Regions from separate parts of the Aeromonas sp. FDAARGOS 1415 genome, predicted to be linked through region 2. Evidence: riboswitches for the same ligand, from Rfam matches in the RefSeq annotation. Region 2 holds a riboswitch; each other region holds the start of a gene.

Region 1 (3,333 bases), 460 kb from region 2:
CCTGGAGACCTGGACCACAGAAGCGCTGCACGAGCTGATTGAAGCCACCGCTGCCGAGCTGGGTCAGGGCATGGGCAAGGTGGGCATGCCGCTGCGCGTGGCCGTGACCGGCCAGGGCCAGTCTCCTGCCATCGACGCCGTGATGGCGCTGGTGGGCAAGGAGCGCGTGCTCGCTCGCATCGACCGCGCCCTGGCGTACATCGAAGCACGCATGGCCGCCGAGTAATTCAGGCTCGCCGGGTCAGTACCCAAGATGGCATGAGAGGGCTCCCTGAGGGGGCCCTCTTTTTTTGAGTCCCCACCTGATTTACGACGTAAAACAGCGACATAGCGATGAGGTTGGCGGTAAAAACAGCTAACTGACTGAATTTTGACTAAACGCTCCAGCGGGTGCGAATTTTGGGTTGACAGCAAAGCGGACGATGCCTATCATGCGCCTCCGTTGCCAGAGATAACTTTGGTAGCGCCGAGGTGAGTTGGGGTTATAGCTCAGCTGGGAGAGCGCTTGCATGGCATGCAAGAGGTCCGCGGTTCGATCCCGCGTAGCTCCACCAAATTCTCCTCGCACAATCTGGAATCCAAGGGGTTATAGCTCAGCTGGGAGAGCGCTTGCATGGCATGCAAGAGGTCCGCGGTTCGATCCCGCGTAGCTCCACCAGGTTCCTGATTGAAATGAAGTACCCAGGGCAGTGCGGTGTGTATCACCCAGGCCGACCTTTGTGGGGTTATAGCTCAGCTGGGAGAGCGCTTGCATGGCATGCAAGAGGTCCGCGGTTCGATCCCGCGTAGCTCCACCATCATTCAGACGTTATGCGTCGAAGGCAACCGACCGCCAGAAGCGGTTGTCTAAAGAGTAAAGAATTTGGGGTTATAGCTCAGCTGGGAGAGCGCTTGCATGGCATGCAAGAGGTCCGCGGTTCGATCCCGCGTAGCTCCACCATGATTCGGACGCCAAGCGTCCAGGATGACCGGCCGCCAGAACCGGTTGTCTGAAGAGTAAAAATTTGGGGTTATAGCTCAGCTGGGAGAGCGCTTGCATGGCATGCAAGAGGTCCGCGGTTCGATCCCGCGTAGCTCCACCATCATTCGATGACAACAGAAGGCCACCGCATTGCGGTGGCCTTTTTGTTTTGTCGTTTTGCATCGTCCCGGATCCCGCCGGGCTGCCAATCCTTCGCCCGCCTCGGCGCGGGTCTTTCAGGCGTCACATCCATAGGGACGGCACCAGCAAGACAGGGACTCCTCTCTTTTAAATTGACCCTTCTATCCATCTTCTCGGCCCTGGCCAATGACGTGCCTTGTCACATTTCTGGCAACTCGGACCAGTGGTCCAGCGTGCAAGAAAGGGAATAAAAGAGGCTGTTTGCCAGGTTTAGATAGGCTCAAGATACTGATATTAATCATTTATTTCTCATCTGTTCGATGAGGGATGAAGTGTGGGAACGTCCCCACATATTTTCTTTCGAGAATAAAGATTGAGCGGTCGAGACTTGCTTCCTATACTCGGGCTGTTCCTCACGGAACCCAGGACAAGGGCAAACCGGCAGTGATGCCGGGACGCAAAGCCTCCGATCTGCCCGACCACGGGCCAGACAGCGGGGTTACCCAGGGTAACTTGAGGGTTTGTGGCCCGTCCATGGCCTGTTGTCGTTCCCTTTCCCCCTGTTGCGATTGCGCTTTTCCCGGTGTTGAAGCCAAGACAAACAAGGAAGATAACAATATGCAACAGATCTTGAGGCCCAGCAGGCTTGCCATGCTGGTCGCCCTTGCGGCCGTCCCTGCCTGGGCGCAGGCCGCTTACCCCGCCTACCAGGCCGGCACCGCCTACAAGGCTGGCGACATCGTCAGCAACGCAGGCGCCCTCTATGAATGCAAGGAATTCCCCTACTCCGGCTGGTGCGGCGCGTCCCCCTACCACTATGAGCCCGGGGTCGGCACCGTCTGGGCCGATGCCTGGAAGCGTTATGGCGGCGAGGTACCGCCACCGGCCCTGGTCGTCGCCATCGGCTCCCCCGCCGTGGGTGCCAGCGTCAGCGAGGGGACCAGCCTTGCCCTGGCGGTGACCCTGAGCGGCCCGGTCACGGCGCTCGCCAAGGTGGAGTACCTCATCGACGGTACCCTGGTCGCCACCGCCACGGCTTCCCCCTGGAGCGCGAGCTGGTCTGCCGCCGGTGTGGGCAATCACGCCCTCAAGGCTCGGGCGCTGGACAAGGATGGCAAGGTGCTGAGCGAGGCGGACTCCAGCTTCAAGGTCGCCGCCGTGGTCGCGCCCGAGGCGCCCAAAGTGAGCATCGCGAGCCCGGCCGCCGGCGCCAGGGTGACCCTGGGTCGCAGCGTGGCGGTGAGCGGCAACGTCACCGACGCCAATGACGACGTCGCCAGGGTCGAGCTCTTCGTGAATGGCCAGAAGGTGGGCGAAGACACCAGCGCCCCCTGGCAAGTGAGCTGGACGCCCCAGAACAAGGGGCTGGCCGGTCTCAAGCTGGTGGCGACCGACAAGGCCAATCTCTCTGGCGAATCGGCCCAGGTGGATGCGCAGGTGGAAGAGGCCGCACTGCCTCCCACTGGCGGCAACCTCTCCTGCGACGTGCGCCAGATCTACCGCGCCGACGGCAGCGAGTGCATGGGGGATGATCACGGTCGCCGTGTCATCGGCTACTTCACCTCCTGGCGCACCGGCAAGAACGGCCTGCCCGCCTACCTGGTGAACGACATCCCCTGGGACAAGATCACCCACATCAACTACGCCTTCGCGGCGGTGGACGAGCAGAGCCACGTCATCAAGGTGGACGACTCGGCCACCAAGATGACCTGGAACGGCGTGCCGGGCGCCGAGATGGATCCCGAGTTCGCCTACCAGGGCCACTTCAACCTGCTGTCCAAGTACAAGAAGCAGTATCCGGACGTGAAGACCCTCATCTCCGTCGGGGGCTGGGCCGATACCCGCGGCTTCTACGCCGCCACCACCAAGGGCGACTGCTCGGTCAATACCGCCGGCATCAACGCCTTTGCCGACTCGGCGGTGGGCTTCATCCGCCAATACGGCTTCGATGGTGTGGATATCGACTACGAGTACCCCACCTCCATGAAGGATGCGGGCAACCCGAACGACTTCCCGCTCTCCAACCTGTGTCGCGGCAAGCTCTTTGCGAACTATGAAGTGCTGATGAAGACCCTGCGCAACAAGCTCGACAGCGCCGGCACCGAGGACGGTCGCAAGTACATGCTGACCATCGCCTCGCCGGCCTCGGCCTATCTGCTGCGCGGCATGGAAAACTTCCAGGTCACCCAGTACCTCGACTACGTCAACCTGATGACCTATGACTTCCACGG
Region 2 (3,333 bases):
GCAGCCAGCAGCGCTATGGTCAGAATGGATTTGTTGTCCCGGGAGAGGGTGCGCCAGTTGCGCATCCCTTCCTGTACGCGGGCGATCAGGGAGCCTGACGCTGGTGAAGAGGATACCAATTCAGTCATCACCAACCTCAGAGCGGCATGCGCATGATGTCATCGAAGCCGGTCATCAGTTTGTTGCGCACCTGCATCAGGGCGGAAAAACTGAGGCCTGCCTTCTGGCTGGCCACCATGGCCCCCACCAGATCGTCGCTCTGCCCCGCATCGACGGCGGTCATCAGGCTGGAGGCGATGTTCTGCTGTTCGTTGACCCGGCCGACGACGTCACGCATGGCGTCGCCGAACGAGACGGCAGACGCCTCGTTTGGCTCGATGGCAGGGGGTTGACTGGCGACTCGCTGCATTTCCTGCATCTGCTGCAGGAGTGTCACCTGTGATGACATGATCTCAATCTTCACTCGGTTATCCCTTAGTTTTGTATCTGCTGCTCGACATCGATGCCCTGCTCGCGCATGGCAGCCAGCTTGTATCTAAGTGCCCGGGTCGTCATCCCGAGGGCTTCTGCCGTGCGTGTCCGGTGGCCACGGAAACGGCGCAACGTCTCAAGAACGAATTGAAATTCGGCATGCCGCTTGGTCTCGTTGAGCCCCTCCGGGGCCGTGAGTGTCTGCGGTAGCGGAGTGTCGGCTTCCGCTGCGTAATGGGGCAGCATCAAATCGACGGCCTGAATATGCAATCCGCGAGCCATAATTAGCGCCCGCTGGATGACGTTATCCAGTTCGCGCACATTGCCTGGCCAGTCATAGGAGAGCAGCTGCTGGCGGGCACTCTCGCTGAGGCGATAACCCTGCTGTGCGGCATAACGCTCGATGAAGTACTCCGCCAGGGGCAGGATGTCGTCCTGCCGTTCTCTCAAGGCGGGCCAGCTCATGGGCAGCACGTCCAGCCGGTAGAAGAGGTCCTCGCGAAATTCGCCCCGCACCACCAGCTCCCGCAGATCCCGGTTGCTGGCAGCGATGATGCGCACGTCCAGCGCGATCACCTGATGGCTGCCCAGCCGTTCGACCTCCTTCTCCTGCAGCACCCGCAGCAGCTTGGCCTGCAATGCCAGCGGCAGCTCGGAGATCTCGTCGAGCAGCAGGGTGCCCCCCTGAGCCAGCTCGAACTTGCCCTGCTGGCTGGCCGTCGCGCCAGTGAAGGCGCCCTTGCTGTGACCGAAGAGGATGGACTCGAGCATGGCCTCCGGGATGGCCGCACAGTTGATGGCCACGAAGGGCTTGGCCGCCCGGCTGGACATTTCGTGGATGTAGCGGGCAAGCCGCTCCTTGCCCGTCCCCGACTCGCCACCGATGAGGATGGTGGCCGAGGTCTTGGCAGCCCGGCGGGCGAGCTGCAGCACCTGCAGGCTCTGGGGGGAGGTGGCGATCAGGTTGGGGATGGCCTGGCGCAGGCGCAGGGCGCCCCTGACGACGTCGAGGATCTGTCGCTGGCTGAAGGGTTTGATGATGTAGTCGATGGCGCCGGCCCGCATGGCCTCGGCCGCCAGATAGGCCTGATGTTCATTGACCAGGATGACGCAGTCGGTTCCCGCCAGCGTCTGCACCATGGCAGGGCCGGCTTCTGTCATGACGGCCATATCGAGCAGAATAAGATCGACGCAGTGGTTCGAAATAAAATGTTTGGCCTGCGTCACAGAATCCTGATGGGTAATTCGATAACCGGCATTCAATAATATTTGCCCAACATGGTTTCCATTTGGTGACAATGAGGAGACCAATAATAAATGAGCATGGGTTCCAATATCGACCGATACTGAATTTTCCTTGATAGAAATATCAGAAAACATATTATCCCGAACCTGTGATTGTACATGAATCAATCAACAGAACCGACAGCTGAAAAATTAAGACATACAAAGACAGAGCAGCGCTTCTAATTGAGCGCTTGCCCTATATCTTCATAAAAACAAGGCGAGAATCATGGCCTTGGCAACCCCGCTATCATTAGCATCAATGCTGTTAGACCGGAGGCTTTGCGTCCTGACTTTTCAGTTCAGTTTGCCTTTATCATGCGACGACCCGTATTTGGATGGCATGGCTTGGTGATCCTTCAAGCCATGAGACACACCTGATTGTTTGTATTTTGTTATTTAATCGTCAGTATGTGTCGCGTCAAAAACCGTCACATCATAACGGCTTTATATGACAATTCAAGCAGATATGCGGAATAGTCACTTCCTGCCGGCAGAGAATAAGGCAATTCAACTTCAGCCCAACGTGCCAATTACTTCGACCCGCAGCTCTTCCGGTATTTCATTATATGAGATCACTTTGAGACCCTTCGAGAAGGAGCGGGCATAGCGGGCGATCAGGGGCCTGAGCTGGGGCATCACCACCAGCACAGGGGGGTATCCCTGCTGCTGCAACTGCTCCTTCACCAGCGGCATGTTTTGCTGCAGCTGTGCCAGCAGCTGGGGATCCACCGGGAAGCTGTCCAGCTGGATCTTCCCCTGCTGCTGGGATTGGCTCATCGCCGTCAGCAGGGTCTGCTCCAGCCGATCATCCAGGGTGAAGGCCCCCAGTACGTCGCGGGAACCTATCGCCTGTCTGACGATCTGCCGTTTCAGTGCGCAGCGCACATCGGATGCCAGCAGGACGGGATCCTTGGTCAGCTCGCTCGCATCCAGCAAGGTGGTGGCGATGGTGCGGATGTCGGTGAGGCTGATCTGCTCCTTGAGCAGCTGGCGGAAGACCCGCAGCTGCTGCATCTGGGTCAGGGCCAGATTGAGCTCTTCCGCCAGACGGGGAGACTGGGTGGCCAGATGCTGGCCCAGCTTGCCCACCTCGTCATGACCGAACAGGTTGTCGAGCTGCTCCCTGAGCAGCTTGCTGGCATGGGTCGCGATGACGGTGGCGGAATCCACCACCGAATAGCCCAGGTTGAGGGCCTTGGCCTTGTTGTCCGGCGAAATCCAGACCGCGTTCATGCCGTAGGCGGGATCCTGGGTCAGCTCGCCGTCCAGGGCGCCGTAGGTCTCCCCGCTGCTGATGGCCATCAGCCGCTGGCAGTCCACGTTGCCCGAGGCCAGGGCGATGCCGGAGAGCTTGATGCGATACTGATCCGGCTGCAGTTGCAGGTTGTCGCGCACCCGGATCTCGGGTAGCAGGAAGCCGTACTGCTCGGAGAGCGTCTTGCGGATGCCGCGCACCCGGGCGAGCAACTCGGCCCCCTTGTCCGCCTCCGCTAGGGGGACCAGCCGATAGCCGAGCTCGATGGCAACAGTGTCCACCGGCGGCAAGTCCTGCCACTCCAGCCCCTGGGGCTCCGG
Region 3 (3,333 bases), 1.4 Mb from region 2:
CGCCGTTGAAGTCGTAGCTCATCAGGAAGATGTGGTCCATGTACTGCTGGGCAGCCTGATAATCCACCTTGGCAATCTTGTCGCCGCCGGCGCTGATGGCCGAGGTGAGCTCGTACTGTCGACCGGTCTCGGCCTCCAGCTCGTCGAGCATGGCGCGCAGCTCTTTCATCAACGCCACATAGGTGGCGCCATCCTGCGGCCCGCCCAGGTTGGGGTTGGCCCCCTGACCGCCCGGGAACTCCCAGTCGATGTCCACGCCGTCGAAGAATTTCCAGGTCTGCAGGTACTCCTTCATGGAGGCGACGAAGGTGTCGCGCTTGGTCTTGTCGCTGAAGAAGTAGAAGGGATCTGAGAGAGTCCATCCGCCGACCGAGGGGAGGATCTTGAGGTCGGGGTTGGCCTGCTTGAGGGCCATCAGGTTGCCAAAGTTGCCCTTGTAGGGCTCATCGAAGGCGGTGAGCTTGCCCTGCCCCATCTGCACGGCGGCCCAGGGATCGTGAATGGAGACCTTGAAGTCCTCGCGACCGGCGCAGGAGCGCTGCAGCGCCTCGAAGCTGCCAGAGATCTCTTTGAGGCTGTCATTGATGCCATTGCCACCGCAGATGGGGGTGAAGCCGTAGAGGATGTGGGTCAGGTTCTTGGCCGGGATCTTGTCCACGGTGAACTTGCGGCCATAGACGCCCCACTCCACGTAGTAGGCCCCCACCACCTTGCCGGACTTGTTGGCGTAGGGCTTGTTGTTCTCCTGCAGCGGCGCATCGAGCGGCGCCAGGTGGCTGCCGTCCGTGTCGGCAACCACTATCTCCTTCTTGTCGGAGAGGGTGCAGCCATCGGCGTTGCACAGGGCGACCTGCATCTGGTAGCGGCCCCCCTTGGTGACCTTGAAGTTGGCGGTGCCGGATGCCGCGGCGGCCCCCGACCACACCTCCTTGCCATCGAGCAGCACCTTGGCGGTCTGGCCCACGTCGCCGGACCAGAGGTTCCAGCTCACGCTGACGGGGGCACCATCCTTGTGGACAGTCACCAGCTTGTTGTAGGAGGTGGCGGCCTGATCGATCTGGATGATGGCGAACTTGGTTTCACCCCAGCCTATGGTGGGTTTGCCGGGGGCGGCAGCGAGGGCGGAGGTGGAACAGATCCCCCCGACCAGCAGCGCCAGCAGGGAATGTTTTGGACTGAACATAGTTGAACTTCCTTATTTCGTTATTGGAATAAACAACGAAAAAGGCAACGCAACCTGACAGGGAATGCAGACGACATCGCACCATGGCTTGGCCCATGGACGAAACAACCTGTGGTGGCCCCGCTATCCTAGGTACCGCTGACCCTTAGACCGGAAGCTTTGCGCCCCGGACTTTCGTCCGGTTTGCCTTTTTGCACAACTTGATTTGCGATGAAAATAATCGCCGAATGACTATAGAGGAGAGTCGTCGGTCCGCCACCTAGTAAAAATAACAGTGACAGGGACTCACCATTGCCAGTTGGCCACGAAAATGCATACAAATCGGCAACAACGTCGCCGATGATGCTGCATGAGAACCATTATCAGCCGCGTCAATCAAAGATGGAATCTGTGATTGCCGTCACTGAACCGGTAGCAGCAGGCTGTTCATCAGGGCCCTCAGCTTGAGCGGCTTGACCGGCTTGCTCACATAACCGAAGCCATGCTCGCGGATCTGCGTCTGCAGCTCGCTCTTGCGATCCGCGCTGATGATGATACCGCCGATGCCGTTGCCATGGGCCAGCCTGATCATGTGCAGCGCCTGCAACCCCGTCTTGCCGTCGTCCAGGTGATAGTCAGAGAGCACCAGCCGGGGCAGGAAGCCAGCCCCGATGATCTCCTCTGCCTGCTCCAGGCTCTGGGCACAGCGCACCTCGCAGCCCCAGCGCTCCAGCAGGGAGGCCATGGCAATGAGGATGTCCTCCTCGTTGTCGATGCAGAGGATCCTGACCCCTTCCAGCTGGCTGTCCCGCTGGGCTGGCGCCGTCATCTGGCTCGCCGTCACGGGCCGGGTCGCGAGGTTCAGGGTGATGGCAAACACGGATCCCGCTCCGGGCCAGCTACGCAGGGAGAGCTGGTGACCCAGCACCAGAGAGATGCCGCGAGCGATGGCAAGCCCGAGGCCGAGCCCCTGCTCCTTGGCAGTGCGGGAGTGATCGAGGCGGGAGAACTCGTCGAAGATCGCCTCCTGCTTGCCCTCCGGGATGCCGGGGCCGTTGTCCCACACCTCGATGCGCACCTTGTCCCCCAGCCGGCGGCAGCCGAGCAGTACCCGGCCCCCCGGGTTGTAGCGAAACGCGTTGGTGAGGAAGTTTTGCAGCACCCGCCGCAGCAGGCGCACATCGCTGTAGACCGCGAGGCTGCTCTCCACCACGGAGAACTGGATCCCCCCGGCCTGGGCCAGCACCCCGAACTCCGCCTTGAGGTTGTCGAGCACGTCCCTCAGGGCGAAGTCGAGCTTCTTGGCCTTGAACTTGCCGGCCTCGAGGCGCGAGATATCCAGCAGGTCCATGATGAGATCCTCGGTCGCCCCCAGGGCATCGTCGATGTGGCGGGCGATGCGGGCGGGCTCGTCCGCCGGGGGCAGCATCTCCAGCAGGGAGGAGGTGAACAGCTTGGCCGCATTGAGCGGCTGGGTGAGGTCGTGGCTCACCGCCGCGAGGAAGCGGCTCTTGGAGTGGTTGGCCCGCTCCACCTGCTGGTTCACCAGCAGCAGCTGGCGGTTGAGCTCGGAGAGCTCATGGGTGCGCTCGGCCACCCGCGCCTCCAGGTGCTCGTTAGCTTCGCGCAGTACCCGCTCGGCGTCACGAAACGGGGTGATGTCGGTGAAGGTCATGACGAAACCGCCGGCGGGCATGGGGTTGCCCTGCATCTCGATCACCCGGCCATCCGGCCGCTCCCGGGCCGAGATGTGGGGGCTGCCGCGCTGCATGAAGGCAACCCGGCGCGCCACCTGGGCCTCGATCTCGCCGGGGCCGCACAGCCCCTGCCCGGCGTTGTAGCGGATGATCTCCTCGATGGGGCGACCCACCTGGATGAGGCCGGGAGGATAGGAGAACAGCTCGATGTAACGCCGGTTCCAGGCCACCAGCCTGAGCTCCCTGTCCACCACGGAGATCCCCTGCCCCATGTGTTCGATGGCCCCCTGCAGCAGGCCGCGGTTGAAGCGGAACACGTCGGAGGCCTCGTCCACTATGGTGGCGATCTCCTCGAGCTGCATGTTGCGCCCCTGCAGGGCCGAGGCCAGCACCAGCCGGGCGGACGAGGTGCCGAACACCCCCGCCAGCAGCCGCTCGGTGTGGGCAATGAGCTCCGCCGAGGCCTGCATCTGG
Region 4 (3,333 bases), 1.1 Mb from region 2:
GGTCTGCTCCACCGCCATCAGGGCCAGCAGGTAGCCGTGATAGGCACAGGCCGACTCCTGGTTCAGGAGGTGCGGAATGGCCAAGAGCGGGCGCGGGCTCTCGACCCCCAGGATCTTGCGTTCCCACTGGCGTGCCAGCGCCAGCACGGCGGCCGGGGTGCGCTCGGCCTCGTCCATGGCGTAGAGATCCCGCTCGAAGTAGGCCACCAGCGCGATCTGGCGCTCGTTGAAGGCGCGAAACGGCTGGCGCGCGGCGATCATCGCCTGGATGAGCGCATCGGGGATCGCCTCCCCCGCATCATTCCTGGCGTAGCGCTTGAGCCAGTCCGCGTCGTCCAGCAGGCTGTCGCAGAACATCGACTGGGTCTCGGCATAGGCCATGGAGGTGGGCGGAAACTCCTGGGAGAAGCAGGGGGCGTTGCCGGTGACATTGGCAAAGTGCGCCGCGTGGCCCCCTTCGTGGAACAGGGTGTTGAGCCCGCTCCAGCCGCTGCCCACCTGAGCCGGGTTGGCCAGGCTGGTGAAATTCACCACCGCCGGTACCCACTCCCCCTCCTGCCAGAAGCTCGGCACCGGGCCGTGACAGAAGCCGTTCTCGTATTTCCCCTCCCGGGTCAGCAGATCCAGGGTCAGGGTGGCACCGCGGTACTGGATGCCGAGGCGGCGGAAGCTCCCGACCCAATCCTTCAGCGCCCGGGAGAAGGGCACGTAAGGATCGAGCTGGCGGGTCACGTCGCCGCTCACGCTGTAGCGCAGGTTGTGGGGCAGCAGGGCTTCTTCCCCCTTGGCGTCCTTCAACTCGGCCAGACTCTGGTGCAGGCGGGCATCGGTGCGGGCGATGAAGTCATCCAAGACGGCAAAGAGCTGCTCCGGGCTCATCTGTTCGTTCTTGTGCACCTTGTAGTCGAAGTAGTCGCGATAGCCCATGGCCCGGGCGAAGCGGTTGCGCAGCGCGACTATCTCCAGATAGCCGTTGTCGACCACCCACTGCTCCAGGGCGTGGAACATGGCGAGCGCACTCTGGCGCACCGCCTCGTCGCTGCTGGCGGCCAGCGTCGTGCTGGCGGCGGGCAGACTGCCGGGGACCTGGTGACCCTGCTCGTCCAGCAAGGTCAGCTTCAGCCCCTTGCGCCGGGCAAACAGATCCGCCTCGGCGGCCACCAGCTCGTCCATCAGGGACGCGGCCTGAGGATCCTCGATGACATTGCACTCGAAGAAGGCGATCCAGCCTGCCAGACCGCGTTTCAGCTCGGTCTCCTCGGCCTGGGCCTGCATCTCCCGCAGCACCGGCAGGCGTGCCGGGTCGGCGCAGAAGGCCTTGTAAGCCTGCTCGGCGGCGGTGAAGCCGGCCTGATCGTCGCTGGTGCCCATGTAGGTGGACCAGAACAGATCCTCCTTGCGCCTGTGTACCTGCAGGTAGTCGGCGTTGAGCTGGTTGAGATAATTCCTGGCAATGGAACTCATAAATTCCCTCTTTTATGGGGTCACCCGCACGGGTGCCCACTCCTTTTATTGGTGAGATGCCGCCCCCTTCACAGAGATTGGCAAACAGTGCGCCGGGATGCGCATGAACAAGCTACCAAAAAGCAGGGAGCACTGTCTGCTGGCGATTGGTCCAGACGTGCATCTGGGGGGCAAGCGGCGGGGGATGTCGGGCGGCCCAGCCCGAACACACCTGATGATCGGTATCGCCCTGTCCGAGGGGGGAGCAAGAGAAGTATGGGGAGTCGTACTGCTCCGATGAGGTCAAGCCGTCAATATTTACACTTAATTTTTTAACAAAATATAGTCATCATGGGTCTGTCGCCCAGTGCGGCACCATGATCCTTTCTGTAGTCATTTGGCAAACTGGTTGAAAGGCCAGGACGCAAAGCCTCCGGTCTAAAGACATGCTGTCCAGGATAGCGGGGTTGCCACACCCAGGTGTGCACCGGGATTTCCCCTGCCAACTTGACTGCCCACATCACCGAACAGAGGAATGTATGGCAGCAAAACTTCAATTCAATCGCCTCGCGGCGGCGCTGACGCTACTGGCCAGCGGCGGCGCCCTCGCCCACGGCTATATCAGCCAGCCCGAGTCGCGCAACTACCTGTGCAAGACGGGTGGCAACATCCAGTGCGGCGCCATCCAGTGGGAGCCCCAGAGCCTGGAGGCCCCCTCCGGCTTCCCCGCTGGTGGCCCCGCCGATGGCCAGATCGCCTCGGCAGGACACCCGCAGTTTGGCGAGCTCAACGCCCAGACCAGCGATCGCTGGACCAAGCGCAATGTGCAGGCCGGTCCCTTCGCCATCAGCTGGACCTTCACCGCCAACCACGCGACCCGCAACTGGCGCTATTACCTCACCCGGCAGGACTGGAACCCGAACCAACCGCTCACCCGGGACGCCTTCGATCTCGTGCCCTTCTGCGTCATCGACGGGGGCATGGTACAGCCACCCAAGCAGGTGACCCACAACTGCACCCTGCCCGAGCGCACCGGCTATCAGCTGATCCTCGGGGTCTGGGAGGTGGGTGACACCACCAACAGCTTCTACAACCTGATCGACGCCCGGTTCAAGGACGACGGCCAGCCGCCGTTGACCTGGAGTCAGGGAGGCACCATCTATCCCTCCATCGACCTCGCCGTCGGCGACAAGGCCAGAACCCGGGTATTCGACGCCGGTGGCGAACGCACCGATCTGCAGATCGAGCTGACCATCGCCAGCACCGAGCAAGGCCTGAAGAACAACTGGGCTCACGCCCTGGCGAGCAAGATCAATGCCGAACAGAGCCAGATCCGCGCCGGCCAGCAGGGCACGGACGGCCAGTTCAACCCGGTCTACGGCCAGAACCCCGTCTACCTGAAAGCGGGCAGCAACCTGCAGCGAGTAGAAGTCCAGCTAGAGCAGCAGCAACCCCCGGTCAGCGACAGCATCAGCGTGAGCGGCCTGGCGAGCGAGTATCCGCTCGACAACGGCCAGCTCACCCTGGCCTTCACCGTCGCCGCTCAGGGAGATCTCGCCGTCACCAGCACCCTCTACGACCATGGCGGTGTCGCCAGGGGGCAGACCAGCGCCGACATCAAGGACAGCAGCCAGGGCTTCACCATGGCCCTGAGCGGCCTGAGCGCCGGCCACCATCAGCTGGTGATCGAGGCCAAGCCGAAGAACGGGGGCGCCACCCTGCAGCAGACCCTGGATCTGATGTTCAAGGATCCGGCCGCTGGCGGTGACTACCAGTACAGCTTCCCGGAGGGGCTCAAGTCCTACACTGCGGGCACCCGGGTACTGCAGCCGAAGAACGGCAAGATCTACCAGTGCAAACCCTTCCCCTACAGCGGCTGGTGCAGCCAGT

What was found. A riboswitch is a leader RNA that binds a small molecule or an ion and turns the genes downstream of it on or off. The one in region 2 is predicted to bind cyclic di-GMP.
Region 1: it holds a riboswitch for cyclic di-GMP, as region 2 does, so the genes downstream of both, I6L45_RS10705 (glycosyl hydrolase family 18 protein) here and I6L45_RS08490 (sigma-54 dependent transcriptional regulator) in region 2, are expected to answer to the same signal.
Region 3: it holds a riboswitch for cyclic di-GMP, as region 2 does, so the genes downstream of both, I6L45_RS01995 (glycosyl hydrolase family 18 protein) here and I6L45_RS08490 (sigma-54 dependent transcriptional regulator) in region 2, are expected to answer to the same signal.
Region 4: it holds a riboswitch for cyclic di-GMP, as region 2 does, so the genes downstream of both, gbpA (N-acetylglucosamine-binding protein GbpA) here and I6L45_RS08490 (sigma-54 dependent transcriptional regulator) in region 2, are expected to answer to the same signal.

Annotation. Positions count from the first base shown of each region.
Region 1 is NZ_CP077363.1:2,234,452-2,237,784, forward strand. Features, by position in the region: gene gltX (glutamate--tRNA ligase) at 1-226, shown strand, start outside; tRNA gene I6L45_RS10680 (tRNA-Ala) at 479-554, shown strand; tRNA gene I6L45_RS10685 (tRNA-Ala) at 583-658, shown strand; tRNA gene I6L45_RS10690 (tRNA-Ala) at 722-797, shown strand; tRNA gene I6L45_RS10695 (tRNA-Ala) at 865-940, shown strand; tRNA gene I6L45_RS10700 (tRNA-Ala) at 1,007-1,082, shown strand; cyclic di-GMP riboswitch class I at 1,525-1,609, shown strand; gene I6L45_RS10705 (glycosyl hydrolase family 18 protein) at 1,754-3,333, shown strand, end outside.
Region 2 is NZ_CP077363.1:1,779,301-1,782,633, reverse strand. Features, by position in the region: gene fliFL (lateral flagellar M-ring protein FliFL) at 1-128, opposite strand, end outside; gene lfiE (lateral flagellar hook-basal body complex protein LfiE) at 137-463, opposite strand; gene I6L45_RS08490 (sigma-54 dependent transcriptional regulator) at 475-1,851, opposite strand; cyclic di-GMP riboswitch class I at 1,990-2,077, opposite strand; gene lfhA (lateral flagellar biosynthesis protein LfhA) at 2,272-3,333, opposite strand, start outside.
Region 3 is NZ_CP077363.1:417,893-421,225, forward strand. Features, by position in the region: gene I6L45_RS01995 (glycosyl hydrolase family 18 protein) at 1-1,183, opposite strand, end outside; cyclic di-GMP riboswitch class I at 1,294-1,381, opposite strand; gene I6L45_RS02000 (PAS domain-containing hybrid sensor histidine kinase/response regulator) at 1,584-3,333, opposite strand, start outside.
Region 4 is NZ_CP077363.1:663,038-666,370, forward strand. Features, by position in the region: gene I6L45_RS03130 (M3 family metallopeptidase) at 1-1,464, opposite strand, end outside; cyclic di-GMP riboswitch class I at 1,833-1,918, shown strand; gene gbpA (N-acetylglucosamine-binding protein GbpA) at 1,983-3,333, shown strand, end outside.